3 regions of the Lysinibacillus sp. FSL K6-0232 genome follow, and region 1 is predicted to be linked to each of the others. Evidence: riboswitches for the same ligand, from Rfam matches in the RefSeq annotation. Region 1 holds a riboswitch; each other region holds the start of a gene.

Region 1 (7,606 bases):
AGAACCGAAGAAGTTACGGAACATTTGCACTGTAGTTGCACGGTTTAATGAAGCGATGGATGTTGTTAAAGGAATACCTTTTGGACATGCAGCTACACAGTTTTGAGAGTTACCGCAGTTTGCAAGACCACCATCACCCATAATCGCATTTAAACGTTCATCTTTAATCATAGCACCAGTTGGGTGAGTGTTGAAAAGACGTACTTGTGATAATGGAGCTGGTCCGATGAATGAAGCTTTTTCAGACACGTTTGGACATGCTTCCATACATACACCACAAGTCATACATTTAGATAATTCATAAGCCCATTGACGTTTACCTTCTGGCATACGTGGACCTTCACCTAAATCATACGTACCATCGATTGGCACCCATGCTTTAACTTTTTTAAGCGCGTTGAACATACGTTCACGGTCAACCTGTAGGTCACGAATAACAGGGAATGTTTTCATTGGCTCCAATTTAATCGGCTCTGTCAATTGGTCTACTAGTGTAGAACATGATTGACGTGGACGGCCATTGATCACCATTGAACATGCACCACAAACTTCTTCTAAACAGTTCATATCCCATGATACTGGTGATGTGTTTACACCATCTTCAGTAACAGGATTTTTTTGAATTTCCATTAAAATTGAAATTACGTTCATACCATGACGGTAAGGCACTTGGAATTTTTGCCAGTAGCTATTGCCGCCTTGTGTATCTTGACGTAAGATTTCCACTTTGACCATTCTTCCAGTATTAGCTGCGATTTGCATAACTTTTAGTCTCCTTTCGCAGAGTAGTCGCGTTTACGTGGTGGGATTAATGAAACGTCGACTTCTTGGTACGTGATGATTGGATTACCAGTAGCTGGGTCAAACTTCGCCATTGTTGTTTTTAAGAAGTTCTCATCATCACGGTTAGGGAAATCAGGTTTATAGTGTGCACCACGAGATTCATTACGTAATAGTGCACCTTTTGTCATTACTTTTGCAAGCACTAACATATTTTTAAGCTGACGTGTAAAGTGTGCGCCTTGATTGCTCCATTTTTGCGTATCATTGATGTTGATGTTGTTCCAACGCTCAGTAAGCTCATCAAGTTTTTTCAATGTATCTTCAAGCTGATCATTGTAACGTACTACAGTCATTGTAGCAGTCATCATTTCACCAAGCTCTTTATGCAGTAAGTAAGCGTTTTCTGTGCCTTCCATTTTCATGATAGCATCCCATTTCGCTTGTTCCTCTTTTACACGAGCATCGTAAATCTCTTGTGGAAGATCTTCAGCATGCTTTTTAAGACCTTTTACATAGTCTACTGCGTTTGGTCCTGCAACCATACCACCGTAGATAGCAGATAATAATGAGTTTGCACCAAGACGGTTTGCACCATGTTGAGAGTAATCACATTCACCTGCTGCAAATAGACCAGGAATTTCAGTCATTTGATTGTAGTCAACCCATAATCCACCCATTGAATAGTGAACTGCTGGGAAAATTTTCATTGGTAATTTACGTGGGTCATCCCCTACGAATTTTTCGTAGATTTCGATGATACCACCAAGTTTAACGTCCAATTCATGTGGATCTTTATGTGAAAGATCTAGGTATACCATGTTTTCGCCATTGATACCAAGTTTTTGGTTTACACAAACGTCGAAAATTTCACGTGTCGCAATATCACGTGGTACTAAGTTACCATAAGCTGGGTATTTCTCTTCTAAGAAGTACCAAGGTTTACCGTCTTTATAAGTCCAAATACGACCACCTTCACCACGAGCTGATTCTGACATTAGACGGTTTTTGTCATCTCCAGGAATCGCTGTTGGGTGAATTTGAATGAATTCACCATTCGCATATGAAGCACCTTGTTGATAAACGATAGAAGCAGCAGAGCCTGTGTTAATAACAGAGTTTGTTGTTTTACCGAAGATAATACCAGGGCCACCAGTCGCCATAATAACAGCGTCTGCACGGAATGATTTAATTTCCTCTGTACGCATATCTTGCGCTACGATACCACGACAAACGCCGTCTTCATCGATAATAACACCAAGGAATTCCCAATGTTCATATTTATTTACTAAACCAGCTACTTCATGAGAACGAACTTGCTCATCTAGCGCATATAGTAATTGTTGACCTGTTGTTGCACCAGAGAAAGCTGTACGGTGCATTAAAGTACCACCAAAACGACGGAAATCTAAAAGTCCTTCTGGTGTACGGTTGAACATAACACCCATACGATCCATTAAGTGGATAATGCCAGGTGCTGCATCACACATACCTTTAACTGGTGGTTGGTTCGCTAGGAAGTCCCCACCATAAACTGTATCATCAAAGTGGATCCATGGAGAATCCCCTTCACCTTTAGTATTTACCGCACCATTAATTCCGCCTTGCGCACAAACAGAGTGTGAGCGTTTTACAGGAACTAATGAGAATAAATCAACTTCAGTACCAACTTCAGCTGCTTTAATCGTTGCCATCAGACCGGCAAGACCACCGCCGACAACAATTATTTTGCTTTTCGCCATGATTATTTCTCACTCCTCTTAAAAAATTGCAATGATTGCATGTGCTCTTCTACTATAGCTTCTTATTCAATTAAACGAATGCTAGAATAGCAGCCACACCAACGACACTTAGAATTACGAAAATAATGTTTGTTACGTAAGTAGCAATCTTTTGAGACTGAGGAGATTGTGTAATACCCCAGCTTACTAGGAATGCCCATAAACCGTTTGATAAGTGGAAAGTTGCTGATAGAATACCAACAATGTAGAATCCAAGCATAAATGGATTAGCAACGATTTCTTCCATCATGTTAAAGTTAACATCAGCACCAAGCGCCTTTTGAATACGCGTTTGGAAGATATGCCATGCAATGAAAATCACTAAAAATACACCAGTGAAACGTTGTAAAGAGAACATCCAGTTACGGTATGTACTAAAACGTCCTGTGTTTGGTGTAGCCGTGAATGCAATATACACACCATAGAATGCATGGAATAGCAATGGGATATAAATCACAACCCATTCAATTAGCAGCAGTAGTGAGTGAGGAACTAACTCCATAACTCCTGTTGCATCATTGTAAGACTGTTCACCGCCAACAGCAGTGAAGTTCAATGACAAGTGGAACACCAAGAACAAACCTACTGGAATGACCCCAAGTAGAGAATGTAAGCGGCGCCATAAAAACTCTCGATCTTTCGACAAGACTATTACCCCCCTTAGTACTTAAAATAGCACAACAAAAGAAGTCATCATTTTGTAAATGATACTTCATTGACTGTGTATTTCATCATGGTACAATATTATGACATGTTTATTGTACTCTCAAGAGCTACAAGCGTCAAGGTTGCTTGGCGTTTTTCATAGCGCTTATTAAAGAATTAATCTAGTACATAATGCGTTGTTTTTTCTCGAAAAATCTATTTTTACATTATCGACATTGAGTTTTAAGAAAATTCTAAGAAAGAAGGATACTAATGTTAAACACTCCATCTCCTACAATCTCAGCATTTGGCTATGAAATTATTCGCGATCATATTTTATCTGCTATCCTTGGTAAACATGAAGATGATGTCCTTTATTGGGCTGGTAAAGACCTTGCACGCAAGTTTCCCTGTAAAACACAAGGCGAATTAATCGCATTTTTCACAGATGCCTGTTGGGGTACATTAGAGCTTATCAAGGAATCAAAGGATGGGCGCATTTTTCAATTGACAAATGACCCCGAACTACTGCAAATGAAGCAGCGCAGCTTTAGACTTGAGGCAGGATTTATAGCTGAACAAATTCAGCTCGAAAAGGGCTTGTTAACAGAATGCTATGATGAAAAGCGTGAGAAGCAACAATATGTTATGTTTACAGTAAAATGGGATGCTAAGGAACATATCATATCTGCAAAGTGACAAAAAGAGGAAATCTCTGATGAATATGAGATTTCCCCTTTTTTATTACAGTTTCTACTATTATTATAGAAGATATTCATCTATTGATTATGGTAAGGCAAAGTCTGTGAAACAAAGGTCTATTAACACGCCTCATTATATATAAATCGTTTGCTCTAAATTAAATTCATCATGCAATGCATTTGCTGCACGAATCATCTCATCCTGTGGTACAACAACAGATACTTTAATTTCAGATGTGCTTACCATTTTAACTGGGATATTTTCACAACGTAAGCGATCAAACATACGTGCAGCAACACCGGGATTAGATGCCATACCTGAGCCAATGATGGATACTTTCGCTAATCCAATCTCAAAGTCTGCAAAGTTAAAGCCTAGCGATAATTTGCTATCCTCTAAAACACGTAATGCGTCTGCAAACTCCTCTTTTAAAATCGAGAATGACACAGTCGGCTTCACTCCATCAATAATGGCTTGAACAATAATATCTACATTAATATGATTTTCCGCAAGCACTGTAAAAATATCAGCTAACGAAGCATCAGAATATGTATCATAGCCAACTGTTAAACGAATAATATCTGACTCAAAGGCCACACCACGAACAACTAAATTTTTCTCCATCTCAACTTCCTCCTTCAATAAAGTGCCTACTGATTGCCCCGAACTAGCACGTATAATTACAGGCATTTGAAATTTCTTTGCCAACTCTATCGCACGTGGATGAATAACTTGTGATCCTAAATTGGCTAGCTCTAGCATTTCATCATAGGAAATTTCCTGTAGCTGCTGAGCCTTTGCTACATAACGAGGGTCTGCTGTATAAACACCATCAACATCTGTATAAATATCAACACGCTCTGCTTTCAATGCTACAGCTAGCGCTACAGCAGTTGTTTCAGCTCCCCCTTTGCCAAGCGTTGTTATATTATTCATATCGTCAATGCCTTGCTCACCAGCAACAACCACAATACTGCCTTGTGTAAAATGCTCTTCGATACGACTAACATCTAAATAATCGATACGTGCATGACTATATATACGATCTGTATGAATACCTGCTTGCCACCCTGTTAATGACACCGCACCATATCCTGCTTCCTGTAGTGTAATAGCCAATAAGGCACTTGACTGCTGCGAGCATGTTGACATAAGTACAGCTAGCTCTCGCTTTGATACCTCATCTGTTAAATGCTGCACCATTCTTTTTATCTCATTTGCAGATTGCCCTATGCCAGCAACTACAACAATCACATCTAGCCCTCTATCCTTTTCTGCAATAGCTCTTTGAGCCATTTCTTGAATTTGTTCAGTGGAAGCTAAAATAGCTCCTCCACATTTCATCACAATTCTAGCCATTTGTATTCCCCTCTCTGTTTCTCCAGAAAACTAAAAGCAGCTTTCACATAACGTGAAAGCTGCTGATAACATGTACAATAAACGTAACTTGTGCATGTGTGATAGCTCTCCGAAACGTTTAGAATCGACAGTCTTACATCTCTTAAATGCAAAACCAGTACAGCACTGGAAACAACAATGCTATACTTCGGCAAGCTCCCCTTTCACACAATGTCCTTGGATTTGTTCATCCTCAATCGTGTTACTTTTGAACCTTGCACCTCTATCATCACTTAAATAGTGAAGTATTTAATTTGTCTAGCCTTTGTATTCATAACCTTAGCATATGTTTATTCCTTTGACAATGACTGTTGCTGAAAATAGGCATAGATATTGCTTGCTAGATGAGCTGGCATTCCAGCCTCCTGTAAGGCAAGTTCACTAGCCTCACGAATTTTTTTTACTGAGCCAAAATGCTTTAACAATTGCTGTTTTCGTTTTGGACCTACACCCTCAATATGATCAAGCACAGACTGGATAGCATGCTTCTCATGCTGCTGACGCAGGAAAGTAATGGCAAAGCGGTGTACCTCATCTTGAATACGCTGTAGCAAGTAAAAGCCATCGCTTGTACGCTTTAGGGCAATTACTTCTGGGGGATCGCCAAACAACAACTGTGATGTATTATGTTTATCATCCTTTGCTAAACCTGCAATCGGTATAACAAGTCCAAGCTCATCCTCTAATACTTCGCGAGCCACTTCCATTTGCCCCTTCCCACCATCAATTAATACTAAATCTGGGAGCGGTAAGCCTTCCTTTAAAACGCGTGTATAGCGTCGACGTATCACCTCTTGCATTGCACCATAGTCATCATGTTTGGCAGCTGTACGTGTTTTATATTTACGATATTCCTTTTTAGCAGGTTTGCCATCGACAAATACAACCATTGCAGAAACCGCATCAGCTCCATGCATATGGCTATTATCAAAAGCTTCAATGCGCAGGGGCGCAGAGATGCCCATTGCTTCTCCAAGTGCCTCACATGCACCAATTGTTCGCTCTTCCTGCCGTTCAATGAGCTGGAATTTTGCTGCCACTGCAATTTCAGCATTTTTAGTGGCAAGATCAACAAGTTCCTTTTTTTGTCCTCGCTTTGGTGTTAATACTTTGATCGCTAATAGCTCTGTTAAAATAGCTGCATCAATTGCCTGTGGAATAAAAATCTCCTTTGGCTTAATATGTTCAGGCTTTTCATAAAAACGTCCAACAAATGTTAAAAATTCCTCCTCTGCTTCTTGATAAATTGGGAAAATCGAAACATCACGCTCAATAAGCTTGCCTTGTCGCACAAAGAACACCTGAACACACATCCAGCCTTTTTCAACGGCATAGCCGAATATATCACGATTTGTTGTATCATTTGACACAATTTTTTGTTTTTGCATCACCGTTTCAATATGTGCGATTTGATCCCGAAACTCCTTTGCTCGCTCAAACTCTAAATTTTCAGCAGCTGCCAGCATTTTCACTTCAAGCTCCTTTTTAACAGCCTCAACACCGCCATTTAAAAACTTCGTTATATCCTCAATCATCTCTTGATAAACTTGCTGCTCAATATCTTTGACGCACGGTGCTAAACATTGGTTCATATGATAATATAAGCAAACTTTAGATGGCAATTGCACACATTTTCGTAGCGGATATAGACGATCTAGAAGCTTTTTTGTTTCATTTGCTGCATAGGCATTTGGATAAGGACCAAAATATTTCGCCTTATCTTTTTTTACTTTACGTGTTGTTAGAAGGCGAGGATATTTTTCATTGGTAATTTTTAAATAGGGATATGTTTTATCATCTGTTAGCATGACATTGTACTTAGGGTCATGTAATTTAATAAGATTTAGCTCTAAAATAAGTGCTTCAATATTAGAGGATGTCACAATATACTCAAAATCCTCAATTTCACCAACAAGTCGTTGCGTTTTCCCCTCATGTGTACCTGTAAAATAGGAGCGCACACGATTTTTTAATATTTTGGCTTTCCCCACATAAATAATGATCCCCTGTCGATCCTTCATCAAATAGCAGCCAGGCTGATCTGGTAAAATTTCAAGCTTACGTTTTATTAAATCATTCATTGCCTACCTGCCCCCATCTCCTAAAATTTCTATTTATGATATTATTATAACGAAAAAAAGCCGAACACATCTATAGATGGTTCGACTTTTGTAAATTTCATTGCTTACGCATGTTTTGCGATAAATGCTTCTAGTGCTTCTTTAGGTTGGAAGCCTACAGTTTTATCAACTAATTCGCCATCTTTAAATAATAGTAAAGATGGGATGGACATAATTTGA
Region 2 (7,606 bases), 810 kb from region 1:
CGGGGAAGGCTTCGACCACCTACACATTATTCGTGTGGAACAACTTTACCCATTCCCAAAAGAGCAAGTTGCTGGTATTATTGCTAAGTATCCTAATGTGAAGGAAATCGTATGGGTACAAGAAGAACCTAAAAACCAAGGTACATGGAATTATGCACTCGAAACATTACATGAACTTTCAGCAGGTAAACAGCTTCGTTATGTAGGACGTCCTGCAATGAGCTCTACTTCTGAAGGCGATGCAGATTCCCATAAAGCAGCACAAGCAGCCGTTATTGAAGCGGCAGTTGCTGAGCCAGTAAAGGTTAAATAACATCACAGATCAATTTTTGACAGCTGGGCTACTTGCCTAGAGCAGTAGCCTTTTTATGTGCATAAGGCACGTTAATCAAAGGAGGAAATAAAAGTGGCTGAAATTAAAGTCCCTGAATTAGCAGAATCGATTACAGAAGGTAGTATCGCACAATGGGTAAAAAAAGTGGGCGATCGCGTTGAAAAAGGTGAATTCATCGTTGAACTTGAAACAGATAAAGTAAACGCTGAAATCATTTCTGAAGAAGCAGGTGTATTAACACAAATTTTAGCTGAAGAAGGCGATACTGTATTAGTTGGTCAAGTTATCGCAGTAGTAGAAGCAGGCGAAGGCGCAGCACCTGCACCAGCAGCAGCGGCTCCAACTGAAGCACAAGCAGCACCAACGCCAGCAGCGGCAGCTCCAGTAGTAGAAGAAGCATCTAACGAGCGTGTGATTGCATCACCAGCAGCACGTAAGCTAGCACGTGAAAAAGGTATTGACCTTTCAGCGGTATCTCCAGTAGACCCACAAGGTCGTGTACGTGTACAAGATGTAGCAGCACATGGTACAGCACCAGCAGCTCCTGCTGTAGCAGCACCAATCACTACTACAAACGGTCCTGTTGTATTTGCACCAGCAGAAGAAACAAACCGTGTAACAATCGAAAAAATGTCTCGTCGTCGTCAAACAATTGCCAAACGCTTATTAGAAGTAAAGCAATCAACAGCAATGTTAACAACATTCAACGAAATTGACATGACAAACATTATGGCATTACGTAAACGCAAGCAAGAGCAATTTGTGAAAGATAACGACATTAAATTAGGCTTTATGTCATTCTTCACAAAAGCGGTTGTAGCAGCACTTAAAAAATACCCTTATGTAAATGCACAAATCAATGGGGACGAAATTCACTTAAACAATTTCTTCGATATCGGTATCGCTGTATCAACAGAAGAAGGCTTAGTTGTACCAGTTGTACGTGATGCAAACAGCAAAAACTTTGCAGAAATCGAAAAGGATATCGCAGAGTTAGCGAAAAAAGCACGCGACAAAAAATTAGGCTTAAACGACATGGCAGGCGGTTCATTCACGATTACTAATGGTGGTGTATTCGGTTCATTAATGTCAACACCAATTATGAACGGTACACAAGCTGGTATTTTAGGTATGCACTCAATTGTTCAACGCCCAGTAGTAGTGAACAACGAGATCGAAATCCGTCCAATGATGTACGTGGCATTATCATATGACCATCGTATTATTGATGGTAAAGATTCAGTAGGCTTCTTAAAAACAGTAAAAGAATTAATCGAGAACCCTGAAGACTTATTATTAAATTCATAATTATAACCTCCTTTGCAACCACTGCAGGATTTTAGCCAAGGGCTGTCTGAAAAGAGTGATCTTTCCAGACAGCCCTTTTCTGTTTTTACAGACAAAGCTCTGCCGTCTATGCTCTATAAAGAAATTACCTCTCTCTATCTTTTTACATATAAATAATTGTTTTATAATAAATATTTGTTGAATATAGTGTGTTTATTGTTAAAATAGCATGCTTGACAATGGATAGAGCAAGTATAATCCCCTAATATTGTCATTAGTCAGAAAAGTGATAAAATGAGCTTGACGAATCTATTCATTATATAGTAGTATCTAAGTATCAATTAAATAGACAAACCTCACTCGTATCAATAGGTGAGGTAGAGGCGCGATATTTATTAGTTCATTGTTGAGTATAAGCAAGCGAGGACACAGTGAAGAAGGAACTATCGCCGAAGTATAAAAGGAGCTCGTACTTTTATGCTGGGTCTGCAGTGAATAAGTGCAGGACTGTCCTAGTAAATTGCTTTCCAGGTTTACTAGGTTGTGCTATCTCGGAAATATGGAAAGTATAGTGAGGATTTGGGCAACTGTTATAAAAGGCAAGACCTAAGTTCAGAAACTTAGGTCTTTTTTCATACAGTTGTTTTATTTTTTGACAGAAAAGGGGCGTTTTTTATGAAAAGAAAATGGTTGTTAGTAATGCTGTCGATCATGACGGCAATTGTGCTAGCGGCATGTGGCACAAGCGACAAAAATGAAGGTAGCACAGGCGATGCTGAAGGCGACACAGAAGAAAGTGGCGGTGAATTCCGTATTGGCATGGAGGCTGGTTATCCACCTTTTAACTGGACACAGCAGGGTGATGCCAATGGCGCAGTAAAAATTGCCGATAATGCAGAATATGCAGGCGGCTATGATGTACAAATGGCGAAAAAAATCGCTGAAGGCTTAGGCAAAGAGCTAGTGATTGTGAAATTAGAATGGGATGGACTAGTACCAGCATTACAATCCAATAAAATTGATGCCATTATCGCAGGTATGTCACCAACAGCAGAGCGTAAGAAAACAATTGATTTTACAGAAAACTATTACACATCTGATTTTGTCATCGTTGTGAAAAAAGGCAGCGAATTTGAAAAGGCAACATCGATTCAAGATTTCTCAGGCGCGAAAATTACATCACAATTAAATACATCGAACTATGATGTAATCGATCAAATTGACGGTGTAGAAAAGCAAACAGCGATGGAAAACTTCCCAGCAATGCGTGTGGCATTAGAGGCTGGCAAAATTGACGGCTATGTAGCCGAGCGTCCAGAAGGTATCTCAGCAGCAGCGGCGAACGATAAATTCACATATGTTTCATTTGAAGAAGGTCAAGGCTTTGATACAGACCTTTCTAACACATCTATTGCTGTAGGCTTACGTAAAGATGATGCAAATCTTGAGAAAATCAATGAAATTTTAAAGGGTATTTCAGAAGATGAGCGTCAACAAATTATGGAAGAGGCAATTGCCCAACAACCAGCAGCACAATAATAACATTGCACGGGCTAGTTGCTAGTCCGTGCATGATTATTTCATCATTATTAAAATGAGAACCTCTCTACATAATGATACGATGCTAGTAAACATAGAACTACACAGGCAACATGATATTGTGAGGAGGAGCTTCATGAGTCTTGAATGGATACTTTCAATTATTGAAAACAACTGGCAAATGTTTTTACGAGGTGCGTATTATACGTTACTGATTTCGATTATTAGTACAATTATTGGTGCATTTATCGGATTTTTCATCGGAATTATGCATACGATTCCTGTTCGTAAAAAAGGTGTGAAATTTTATAGCTTAAAGCTTATTAATTTTATACTAACATGCTATGTTGAATTTTTCCGTGGTACACCAATGATTGTACAAGCAATGGTTGTTTACTACGGATTAGATATTGCATTTGGCATTGATATGCACTTTATTACAGCGGGGATTGTCGTTGTGTCGCTGAATACAGGTGCTTATATGGCAGAAATTGTACGTGGTGGAATTGTGTCCATCGATAAAGGTCAATATGAGGCGGCATCAGCGATTGGGATGAACCATGTTAAAATCATGTTCCATGTGGTATTGCCACAAGTTGCACGCAATATACTGCCAGCAACAGGCAACCAATTAATTATGAATATTAAAGATACAGCCGTATTAAATGTTATTGGTGTAACGGAGCTATTCTTCCAAACAAAATCAATTGCGGGCAACAACTTCCGTTATTTTGAGTCATTCTTTGTGGCATGTGTGCTTTATTTCATCATGACATTTACCGCATCGCGCATTCTGCTCTATGTTGAAAAACGTTTGGATGGGCCTGATGCCTATCAAAAAGAACAAAAGGAAGCTGTATAGGGGGGCGCACAAATGACAGTCATTAAAATCGAGCATTTAAGTAAATCATTTGGACGTAACCAAGTGTTAAAAGATGTGAATTTTCAAGTGGAAAAGGGTGAGGTTGTCTGTTTAATCGGCTCCTCTGGCTCTGGTAAATCAACATTGCTGCGCTGCATTAATTTATTAGAAACGCCAAGTGGTGGTCAGATTATTTATAAAGGGGAAGATATCCTCAATGACAAGCATAATATCGATGAATATCGTACACATTTAGGAATGGTGTTTCAGCAATTTAATTTATTTAATAACCACAATGTGTTAAGTAACTGTACAGTAGGACAAATGAAGGTACTAAAGCGCTCTAAAAAGGATGCAGAGGAAATCGCGCTGAAATATTTAAAAATCGTTGGCATGGATCAATATGTCAATGCCAAGCCTCGCCAGCTATCAGGTGGACAAAAACAGCGTGTAGCGATTGCACGTGCCTTATCAATGAACCCTGATGTGATGCTGTTTGATGAGCCTACATCAGCCCTTGACCCTGAAATGGTTGGGGAAGTGTTAAAGGTCATGCGTCAGCTTGCCGATGAGGGGAATACGATGTTGATTGTCACGCACGAGATGGAGTTTGCGAAAGAAGTGGCAGATCGTGTTGTCTTTATGGATAAAGGCGTGATTGTTGAGGAGGGTCCTCCTCAACAAGTATTAGTCAATCCGCAGCATGAGCGTACAAAAGAGTTTTTAAAACGTACATTAAAATAAAACGTGTAAATCCGTGTAGCTTTCTGTGGAAGGTGAAGCGGATTTTAGCGTTTTTCTAGCAGACCGAATAAGAAACGTCATTACACATTGTTAGGAGGGAAGCGATGTCTAATTTATCGGGAAAGGTTATTCTTATCACAGGCGCAAGTTCGGGTATTGGACTTGCCACAGCTGAGCTAATGGCATCTAAAGGGGCTAAGGTTATTATTAATTATCATTCAAATGTAAAGGGTGCGATGGAAGCCGCTCAACGTATTCAAGAAAAAGATGGACATGCCCTTGCCATTCAAGCAGATGTTAGGAAGAAAGAAGAAGTGAACGCAATGGTTGAACAAGCTATTGCTACATTTGGCACAATTGACGTGCTAGTAAATAACGCAGGTGGTGGCATTCGCCAAAGCACATTTATGGATATGTGTGAAGAGCTATGGGAAGAAACGTTCATATTAAATGTCAAGAGTGTTCTCCTATGCTCACAAGCTGTATTAAAATATATGATTCCGAAAAAAAGCGGAAAAATTATTAATATATCTTCAGCGGCTGCACGTATTGGCGGAGCAGGTGAAAGTATTCACTATGCATCTGCTAAAGGAGCAATCAATACAATGACAATTGGCATGTCTAGAGAGCTAATTCAATATGGAATTATCGTAAATGGGGTAGCACCGGGAATGGTAGAAACACCTTTTCATCATAAATTTGCGCCTGGTGATAATCGACTTGAGCGTATGGTTTCATCTGTACCGATTAATCGGGCTGCAACACCTATGGAAATAGCAGAGGTCATTGCCTTTCTTTCCTGCGATGCTTCCAATTATATCCTTGGAGAAATTATTACTGTGAGCGGTGGACGATAAATGCTGGATTTGAATAGGGAAAAAGCCTTGCTTCAATAAAATATAGCAAGACTCTTCTATTTTTTTATCATCACTCAGCAAAATCACTATTTTCTCGAATTCCACTCTGCATAAAGAACAAAGCAGATGGCAAATGCTACGGCAATAATAAAAAACCATTGTGGTACACCGCCAAAGCTCATATTAACACCTCAATTATTAAAAGTTTTTTGAATTCAGTAGGTCTTCTACAGCTTTTTTCTCCACAAAGCCCCAAAAATATTATAAAATAAGCAATAGACATTAGCTTTGCGCTAGTAAAGAGAGGTAGAGAGAGAATATGTTACATTTAAAATGGAAAGATGCGCCAACATTACGAACAGTAACTTGTAAACATACAAATGCATCCAAATACTTAGTATCCAACGTATTAACAGTAGGAAAACAATACGAAGTGAAAAATGAAACAGAGGAGTTCATTTTTATCATCGATAATACAGGTAAAATCGGTGGCTATTATAAAGATTATTTTGAATAAATAAGCATAGGGTGGTTCAGAACATGACTGAGCCACCCTTTTTAGCTGCTGCTAGAGCTTGCGAGCATTTGCTACATCCTGCAATTGCTGTTTTTCCTGCTCTGTTGCCGTATGTAGCGCAAAAACATCCTTAATGGCTGTTTGTAGCTCCTGCTGCGTTTCCTTAAACTTTGATACTTGCTGCTCAAACGAAGAGCTTGCAAAGCGATCTTGTGCGCGGGATAAGCGTTCCTCTAGCTGTGCATAGTGCTGATCCATATGCATCGAGAGCATCATTGCAAGCTGATTTTTCCATAGTGGAATTAACGTAACAATGGAAAACTCTATTTTTTCAGCCAATGTTTGATTTGCCTGTTGAATCATACGAATTTGCGGAGCTGTTTGAAGTGCTACTTGCTGTGACACCTGTAAATCATAAATGCGCTGATCCAGCCGTTCGATTTGTGCGGCAAAGTCATTGAGCTGTTGAATGGCTAATGGCTGCTTTGTAGCTTGGACGCTTGCTACCTTTGCGGGTAGCTCCTCCTCAATAGCCTGCTGCTTTTTCATTTGACCAGCTACAATGGCTGTTGCGAGCTCCTCAAAAAATCCCCGATTATGTGCATAAAGAGCTTCTAAATTTTCAACATCTTTCATAAGCTGAAGCTGAGCACGTTCTAGCTGCACCCCAATACGCTCCACCTGTATACTAATACGCTCAAATTCTGTTAATGTTTGCTTCACAGTTGGCTCTGTTTTGCCAAAGATTTTTTTCAAAAAGGTTTGCTTCTTCGGCTCCAAGGCTGTTGGGTCTACGCGGTCTAATGTTTGCATAAGTGAATCAAGCATTTGTCCAATTTTCGTGACATCCTTTTGCTTGACCTGTGCAAGCATACGATCTGCAAATTGAGAGAGGGCTCGCTGTGAATCCTGACCGAGCGATAGCAATGATTCAAAATCAGTCAGGTCAATTTGGCTTGCATAGAGCAATGCACGACTTTGTGCAAGAGGCGATAGCGTTTCATATGTCGCCATCGCCTCTTGCTGTGGAGCCGCTTCTAAGTAGGATTGCACGAGCGGAGAAAGACCGGGTATTGTATGGAGCTGAAATGCATGATTATTTGCTGTCATTTTTCATCGCCTCGCCAGTCCAATTGTTCTCTGCGTCTAAGGTTGGAGCGATTGGCAAATTCAATTTCCATTTGGAGATGGTCAATATCATTGGCAAGCGCATCCTTTAAATCGATTTGAATCGTATCGTTTAAATCGGTTAACGTTTCACGCGTTTTCGATAATGTTAATTGAATATCCTTATCCTTCACAGGCTGCTTTGATAGCATTGTATATTTCTCTGTTAGCTCGACAGCAGAAGGTAAGTGTGCATAGAAAAATTGCTCAACATTATAAAACTTCCGTGGATCAGTTTTGACGATTTTCACAATATTTTTCGAGATACGTGTCATTTCGAGCAGTTGCTTAAAGGCTGC
Region 3 (7,606 bases), 2.5 Mb from region 1:
CCTGCCTTACAAGCAGGGGGTCGGCGGTTCGAGCCCGTCATCCTCCACCATTATGGTCCCGTGGTGTAGCGGTTAACATGCCTGCCTGTCACGCAGGAGATCGCCGGTTCGATCCCGGTCGGGACCGCCATATTATATGCCGGTGTAGCTCAGTTGGTAGAGCAACTGACTTGTAATCAGTAGGTCGTGGGTTCGACTCCTATCGCCGGCATCATTCCCTTGGAGGGGTAGCGAAGTGGCTAAACGCGGCGGACTGTAAATCCGCTCCTTAGGGTTCGGCGGTTCGAATCCGTCCCCCTCCACCATTTTTAGGGGCATAGTTCAACGGTAGAATAGAGGTCTCCAAAACCTTTGGTGTGGGTTCGATTCCTACTGCCCCTGCCAGGTCTTGAGGTACTCGTTCATATGTAGCTGTTATCATATATAGTGGCGATTGTGGCGAAGTGGTTAACGCATCGGATTGTGGTTCCGACATTCGTGGGTTCGATTCCCATCAGTCGCCCCATTTTAATGTTGGGGTATAGCCAAGCGGTAAGGCAACGGATTTTGATTCCGTCATGCCTAGGTTCGAATCCTAGTACCCCAGCCATTTTTTCTTTTATGAGCCATTAGCTCAGTTGGTAGAGCATCTGACTTTTAATCAGAGGGTCGAAGGTTCGAGTCCTTCATGGCTCATTGTTATTACATAATAAGCGCCCGTAGCTCAATTGGATAGAGCGTCTGACTACGGATCAGAAGGTTATGGGTTCGACTCCTGTCGGGCGCGCCAATAAAATGTGTTTTCGGAATGTAGCTCAGCTTGGTAGAGCACTTGGTTTGGGACCAAGGGGTCGTAGGTTCGAATCCTGTCATTCCGACCATTTTCTAAAATGATGGGGCCTTAGCTCAGCTGGGAGAGCGCCTGCCTTGCACGCAGGAGGTCAGCGGTTCGATCCCGCTAGGCTCCACCATATATTTTAATATTTTTGGAGGTATACCCAAGTCTGGCTGAAGGGATCGGTCTTGAAAACCGACAGGCGGGTAACACCGCGCGGGGGTTCGAATCCCTCTACCTCCTCCATTTCTCGGGTCAGTAGCTCAGTTGGTAGAGCATTAGATTGAAGCTCTAAGTGTCGGCGGTTCGATTCCGTCCTGACCCACCATTATTTGCGGGTGTAGTTTAATGGTAAAACCTCAGCCTTCCAAGCTGATGTCGTGAGTTCGATTCTCATCACCCGCTCCAAGGGCCTATAGCTCAGCTGGTTAGAGCGCACGCCTGATAAGCGTGAGGTCGATGGTTCGAGTCCATTTAGGCCCATCAATCATCATTATTCCGAAGTAGCTCAGTTGGTAGTAGCACCTGACTGTTAATCAGGTTGTCGCAGGTTCGAGTCCTGCCTTCGGAGCCACGGCCCGTTGGTCAAGTGGTTAAGACACCGCCCTTTCACGGCGGTAACACGGGTTCGAATCCCGTACGGGTCATCAAGCATGTAGCATAAGTATATGTTACATGCTTTTTTATTTGTCTTTATACTTGTGAATAGTAATGAGGAAATTTAATAAGTATTAGGATAACTAATGGAAAGAGCTGTTCATATATATTTACTTAATAATATATTGACTGCCCTCTCTTAGAAAAATTGATTCTACGATAAATATGTTAATAATTACAGGTCGGCTATAGAAAAAGATGATGCTGGATAAAATATGTCTGTATTTAAAAAATTTAACTGTCATAAATGAGTCCCATCATCGACAATAGTCAAATTACAATGACTTCGGCAAATGCCAAATAGCCGAGGTACATTTCTATATGGATATTTATGATATTCGTTGGGCAGGTAGTAACTATTTTGTTCAGAAATTGTTTAGTACAATATGCTAATCTATACATGTCATCGTAATTCAAAGCCTAGGCATTCAATTTGTGCCTAGGCTTTTCCATTGTTTAATTTTATATAAAATAACATAACAACTAGCTTTAATTTTGAACAAACTATTTCATATATAAAATATGTATGTTTTTTTAAAAGATATTTTCATGGTGCTAGCACTTTCCTTCCTCTAATATGAGGGTAGATGGAGGAATTGGACTATGAATAGACAGGAGATACAGCAATTTTTAAAGCTTTATCAAGCAGAGCAAAATCACTCAAATACTTGGTTAGAAAATAGATTGCAGCAAATTGCAGCAGCAGGTGAATATAATCCTACAACAGAGGAAATAGTTTTTGGTGCACGAGTGGCATGGCGTAACAGTAATAAATGTATTGGACGTCTATTTTGGCAGTCGCTACATGTAGTAGATGCACGCAATGTTCTAGACGAGCAGGAAGTTTTTCAAAAATTACTAGAACATATCCAGTACGCTACAAATAATGGGAAAATCCGTCCGACTATTACAGTATTTGCATCAGGAAGGGTGCGAATTTGGAATCATCAGCTAATACGCTATGCAGGTTATGAAACGGATTCAGGTGTTATTGGTGATGCACATTCTATTCCGTTTACTAAAATATGTGAATCGTTAGGCTGGAAAGGCGACAGAACTGCCTTTGATGTGCTTCCGCTTGTGATACAGGTGGATGAACGTGCACCACAATTATTTCCAATCCCTAAAGACTATATTTTAGAAGTGCCAATTCGTCACCCAGAGTCAGTAGAGATGGAAAAATTAGGAATGAAATGGTATGCTGTACCTATTATTTCAAGCATGCGTTTTCAAATGGCAGGTATTGATTTTCAGGCAGCTCCATTTAATGGCTGGTATATGGGTACGGAAATCGGAGCGCGTAATTTAGCAGATTATGAGCGCTATAATATGCTTCCAGCAATTGCGGAGATATTTAACCTTGATACAACAAAGCAAGCTTCTCTTTGGCGTGACCGTGCACTAGTTGAGCTTAATATTGCAGTGCTTCATTCCTTTAAAGAAGATGGAGTGAGCATTGTGGATCATCATACAGCAGCGCAACAGTTTAAATTATTTGAAGAGGCAGAGGCATCAGTAGGGAGAGAGGTTACAGGTAATTGGACATGGTTAATTCCACCGTTATCGCCTGCAACTACTCATATTTTTCATAAGCCATATGTGAATGTTTATCATACGCCAAATTATTTTTATCAAAAGCCATGCTATTAATCGCCGAAGGGCTATCGGACTATCCTGATAGCCTAATTTTCTATTAAATTAATAAAGATGCTGTTACACTAAATATACTTTATGTTCTAAGAGAGGGTGAGTCAGTATGCTAAACGAGCATATTCCAAATATCCCGTGGCAGCAATTGACAACGGCTTATGGCAGAGGAACGACTATTCCTCAACTAATTGAGCAAGAGCAATATCAACAGCTAGCCACATTAATTGAGCATCAAGGTACACTTTGGCAGGCAACGCCATGGACTTTGTTAATTCCTTTAAAACGACTTACTGGCAAAAATAAAGAGGATGTGACTTTACAAGAAATAGAACTTTATTTAAGTGTAGCATCCGTTATTACAAAAGATTCCCTCAACCCAGCAAATACTGTTTCCACCATGCAGGAGCTGCTAAATACCCAGTATTTATGGTCAGAGGAAGATGATGAACTAGAGTGGGATAAAGATTTGCCTAAAGGTTATGAACAGCAGGCATTTTTAGGCTATTATTATTTTAGTTATTTACTTTTACAAGAGGCTACTCCGATTTTTACAGCTATTGCTACTACCGATAATAGAGAAGTAGCAGACAGTCTTGCTGAATTATTAGCCTTACTTAAACAGCAAAGCAGCTGGGGAGCGTAATGTATTTTCCCAGCTGCTTTTCTTTAATGAACATATTCATCTCTAGAGGCTCTCATTGAACATAAGAAAAGTACCATTGTGACAACGACAAAGAGCCAGCCTGCAATATTCCAGCCACCGAATAAATCATGTAAGTACCCAAAAAGAATAGGGCCAATAGCAGCAAATAAATAACCGAGTGATTGTGCAAAGCCTGATAAATCTGCCGCCTCAAACGCAGTGCGAGTACGAAGCGTAAAGAACATCATTGCTAATGCAAATGAAGCACCACCTGCTAAACCTAGCAAAATCATCCATAATACCCCTAGACTTGTCCATGCCATCACAACACCTACAAAGCCCACTAAATAAAAGCTTGTAAACATTAAGACAAGAGGTCGCTGTGAAGCCATTTTACTGGCAAAAATGGGTACAGCTAATGCCATCGGAACTTGTGAAAATTGCATAATCGAAAACATCCAGCCAGCTTTATCAGGAGATAACCCTTGTGCAATATAGATTTCAGGAATCCAAGCTGCTGTTGTGTAAAATAGTAAAGACTGCAAGCCCATTGCGCCCGTTACTGCCCATGTAACAGGTGATTTCCATAATGGTGGTGTATCTGACTTTTTAGAGGCAGTAACGGATTCAGGCTTATTTGCTTTTAATTGAGGTAACCATATGACAATAGTGATTATAACAAGCACCAGTGCAATGGCTAATGCTCCTTGCCAGCCCAATGAGGAGTTAGCAATAGGATAGCTAATGCCTGCCCCAACGCCTGCGGTTAAATTCATGGACATTGTGAAAAATGCCATGAGTAAGCCTACATGATAGGGAAATTTCAATTTTAATAACCCTGGAATTAGTACGTTACCAAAGGCTATTGCTACACCAATAAGTACAGTACCAAAGACAAGCAACCCTGTTGTGCCAAGTGAGCGTAGAACAATTCCTAGTGCTAATAAAATAGTAGATAATAATAGTGTGAGCTCAAGTCCTAATTTGCGTGCTACAACTGGCGCAAATGGCGATACAACAGCGAAAGCAAGTAATGGAATCGTTGTTAGAAAGCCTGCTAATACATTAGAAATACCAAGGTCATCACGTATAAAGGATACAATTGGGCCAACAACCGTTAATGGCATTCGCAATGTAGACGCTATAAAGATGACTCCTAAAACTAATAGTAATGTTCTTCCTTTCCAGCTAATTTTTTTACTTGGATAATTAGTGGAATGATTATTTTCTGTCAAAATAAGCTCCTCCTATTCATAACCATTCTAATTGGACTACTATAACACTTTATCACAGGATTAAAAATAGTAGAAAATTCATAAAAAATTGAACATTTAACATTGTATTGAAACGGCAAAGGTCTTATGTTAATATAATAAACATCATAAATTTAATAATTATATGCCTCATGTTTGTATTGAGGTAGAGGTCGCGGTATTTATTAGTAAACTAATGGAGATGACAAGCATTGAAGAGATTAGTTGAAAGGAAATACTGCCGAAGTGTAAGGGGACTTGAAAACCTTATGCTGGGGCTGTTTCCGAAAGGAACAGAACTGTCACGTTGACACAACGTGTTGAGCTATCATTTAAAGAAACTGAGGATTAACTTAGCCATCACAGTGTTTATGTGATGGCATTTTTTTGCCTCATTAATAGGAAGGAAGCTATATCGTGAGTGAAATAAAAGTAAATCAGCTTGGTCATAAAACGCCGAAGCTGAAAAAGGAATTAAAAAGTCGCCATATTACAATGATTTCTTTAGGTGGAACAATTGGCACAGGGTTATTTTTAGCTAGCGGAGGAGCCATTGCACAAGCAGGTCCTGGGGGAGCATTGCTTGCCTATGCTTTAATTGGTGTGATGGTGTACTTTTTAATGACAAGCTTAGGAGAAATGGCTGCTTATATGCCGTCATCAGGTTCCTTTAGTACGTATGCTACAAAATTTGTAGACCCTGCTCTTGGCTTTGCATTAGGATGGAATTATTGGTATAACTGGGCAATTACTATTGCAGCAGAAATTGCAGCTGTATCCTTAATTATGAAATATTGGTTCCCAGAGAGTTCATCAGCATTATGGACAGTATTATTTATTGCAGTTGTGCTAACGTTTAATTTATTATCCGTTAAGAGCTATGGTGAGAGTGAATATTGGTTTGCGATGATTAAAGTAGCAACTGTTATTGTATTTATTATTATTAGCATCTTAATGATTTTTGGAATTTTGGGTGGACAAGCACCTGTAGGATTTACGAATTTCTTTATTAGTGATGGGCCGTTTCATGGTGGCTTCCTTGCGACATTTGGAATTTTTCTTGCCGCTGGATTTTCATTCCAAGGAACAGAGCTACTTGGCGTAACGGCTGGTGAAACAGATGATCCCGGCAAAAATATTCCAAAGGCAGTGAAATCAGTATTTTGGCGAATTATTTTATTTTATATTTTAGCGATTGCTGCAATAGGGCTATTAATCCCATTTACAGATGAGCGTTTATTGTCAGAAGATATTGCTGTATCACCGTTTACGTTAGTGTTTGATCGTTTAGGTATTGCCTTCGCTGCTTCTCTTATGAATGCCATTATTTTAACGGCTATGTTATCGGCAGGTAATTCAGGGCTATATGCAGCTTCGCGTATGCTATGGCAATTAGCAGTGGAGGGACATGCACCTAAATTCTTTACAAAGCTAAGCCGTCGAGGAATTCCAATCTATGCATTGCTTGCAACATTAGCTGTAGGTTGCTTAGCATTTTTAGCATCATTTTTCGGAGATGGCGTTGTCTATATTTGGCTGTTAAATGCTTCAGGGATGTCTGGCTTTATCGCATGGCTTGGTATTGCCTTTAGCCATTATCGCTTCCGTCGTGCTTTCGAGGCACAAGGCTTAGACCCAAAGCTTCTACCATATAAAGCTAAACTATACCCGTTTGGACCGCTCTTTGCCTTTACCGTTTGTATGATTGTTGTAGTAGGTCAAAATTACACAGCCTTTATGGGTGGTAAAATTGATTGGTATGGCGTTCTAGTTTCTTATATTGGGATACCGCTATTTTTACTGCTATGGTTTGGCTATAAGATTAAGTATAAAACGAAAATACTTCCACTTGAACAATGTGATTTACGTTAGGTGCCAAGTATGCACACAATTTCAGCCCCTGTCCATGAAAGAGGATAGGGGCTGAAATGAATTATAATGGCTGAAGTAGAATTGTTTTTCTTTTTTTCAAGTCCTCAACCATGTCGAGCCAGCGCTGTGGTTTATTAGGCAAGACTGTGTAATAATCCGTGATAAAATCTACAACTAAACTCGCTTCAATTTCTGTTATAGTAGCGTCTGTTGGCATGAAACATAAATCAAGCCCTTCTACCGCCTCCCCGTCATTTTTCCAAGAAGGATGGACGTAAGGGAAATCAAGACGCTGATAGCCAAGGTGCGATAGTACCTCGCGGCGAACATATGGATTCATCGCCATAACTCCGCCAAATGCAAAATCTTCACGCTCATAGGGATTATATATTTCTGCAAACATACCATATAGTACTTTGCCTTGCTCTTTTGCCAATCTCTCTAAATCCGCACTACGATTTACTGCCAGGTAACGCCCAATACCTAGGTTAGGCTTACCGATAATTGTGAAATCAGTCATCGCTATATTCCATGCAGGATAGTAACGATATTCAGTAGCCCCGACAACAGCGCCTTCATGGACTGCGACAAAAACGCGAATGCTTGGGTCTTCCAAAGGCTCTTTCCATAAATCAAATGCCAGAACCTCTTCAGGCGGGAAAATTTCTCCTAATAATATATGCATTTTTGCAAAAAGCGGATCCTCAATTGTTGTAA

What was found. A riboswitch is a leader RNA that binds a small molecule or an ion and turns the genes downstream of it on or off. The one in region 1 is predicted to bind lysine.
Region 2: it holds a riboswitch for lysine, as region 1 does, so the genes downstream of both, MHB42_RS09635 (transporter substrate-binding domain-containing protein) here and MHB42_RS13640 (aspartate kinase) in region 1, are expected to answer to the same signal.
Region 3: it holds a riboswitch for lysine, as region 1 does, so the genes downstream of both, MHB42_RS01570 (amino acid permease) here and MHB42_RS13640 (aspartate kinase) in region 1, are expected to answer to the same signal.

The regions. Positions count from the first base shown of each region.
Region 1 covers NZ_JBBOYW010000001.1:2,789,416-2,797,021, forward strand. The annotation lists gene sdhB (succinate dehydrogenase iron-sulfur subunit) at 1-762, opposite strand, end outside; gene sdhA (succinate dehydrogenase flavoprotein subunit) at 768-2,522, opposite strand; gene MHB42_RS13630 (succinate dehydrogenase cytochrome b558 subunit) at 2,593-3,207, opposite strand; gene MHB42_RS13635 (YslB family protein) at 3,480-3,905, shown strand; gene MHB42_RS13640 (aspartate kinase) at 4,041-5,267, opposite strand; lysine riboswitch at 5,362-5,540, opposite strand; gene uvrC (excinuclease ABC subunit UvrC) at 5,597-7,387, opposite strand; gene trxA (thioredoxin) at 7,492-7,606, opposite strand, start outside.
Region 2 covers NZ_JBBOYW010000001.1:1,979,028-1,986,633, forward strand. The annotation lists gene MHB42_RS09625 (2-oxoglutarate dehydrogenase E1 component) at 1-313, shown strand, start outside; gene odhB (2-oxoglutarate dehydrogenase complex dihydrolipoyllysine-residue succinyltransferase) at 407-1,642, shown strand; lysine riboswitch at 1,992-2,178, shown strand; gene MHB42_RS09635 (transporter substrate-binding domain-containing protein) at 2,297-3,160, shown strand; gene MHB42_RS09640 (amino acid ABC transporter permease) at 3,297-4,022, shown strand; gene MHB42_RS09645 (amino acid ABC transporter ATP-binding protein) at 4,035-4,766, shown strand; gene MHB42_RS09650 (SDR family NAD(P)-dependent oxidoreductase) at 4,871-5,623, shown strand; gene MHB42_RS09655 (DUF6501 family protein) at 5,943-6,140, shown strand; gene MHB42_RS09660 (toxic anion resistance protein) at 6,192-7,250, opposite strand; gene MHB42_RS09665 (5-bromo-4-chloroindolyl phosphate hydrolysis family protein) at 7,247-7,606, opposite strand, start outside.
Region 3 covers NZ_JBBOYW010000001.1:317,136-324,741, forward strand. The annotation lists tRNA gene MHB42_RS01470 (tRNA-Val) at 1-50, shown strand, start outside; tRNA gene MHB42_RS01475 (tRNA-Asp) at 55-130, shown strand; tRNA gene MHB42_RS01480 (tRNA-Thr) at 139-211, shown strand; tRNA gene MHB42_RS01485 (tRNA-Tyr) at 222-305, shown strand; tRNA gene MHB42_RS01490 (tRNA-Trp) at 311-384, shown strand; tRNA gene MHB42_RS01495 (tRNA-His) at 430-505, shown strand; tRNA gene MHB42_RS01500 (tRNA-Gln) at 515-589, shown strand; tRNA gene MHB42_RS01505 (tRNA-Lys) at 603-675, shown strand; tRNA gene MHB42_RS01510 (tRNA-Arg) at 693-769, shown strand; tRNA gene MHB42_RS01515 (tRNA-Pro) at 784-860, shown strand; tRNA gene MHB42_RS01520 (tRNA-Ala) at 875-950, shown strand; tRNA gene MHB42_RS01525 (tRNA-Ser) at 968-1,060, shown strand; tRNA gene MHB42_RS01530 (tRNA-Phe) at 1,067-1,142, shown strand; tRNA gene MHB42_RS01535 (tRNA-Gly) at 1,149-1,222, shown strand; tRNA gene MHB42_RS01540 (tRNA-Ile) at 1,224-1,297, shown strand; tRNA gene MHB42_RS01545 (tRNA-Asn) at 1,312-1,388, shown strand; tRNA gene MHB42_RS01550 (tRNA-Glu) at 1,390-1,461, shown strand; gene MHB42_RS01555 (nitric oxide synthase oxygenase) at 2,075-3,121, shown strand; gene MHB42_RS01560 (hypothetical protein) at 3,228-3,764, shown strand; gene MHB42_RS01565 (CynX/NimT family MFS transporter) at 3,788-4,999, opposite strand; lysine riboswitch at 5,177-5,353, shown strand; gene MHB42_RS01570 (amino acid permease) at 5,435-6,889, shown strand; gene MHB42_RS01575 (GNAT family N-acetyltransferase) at 6,951-7,606, opposite strand, start outside.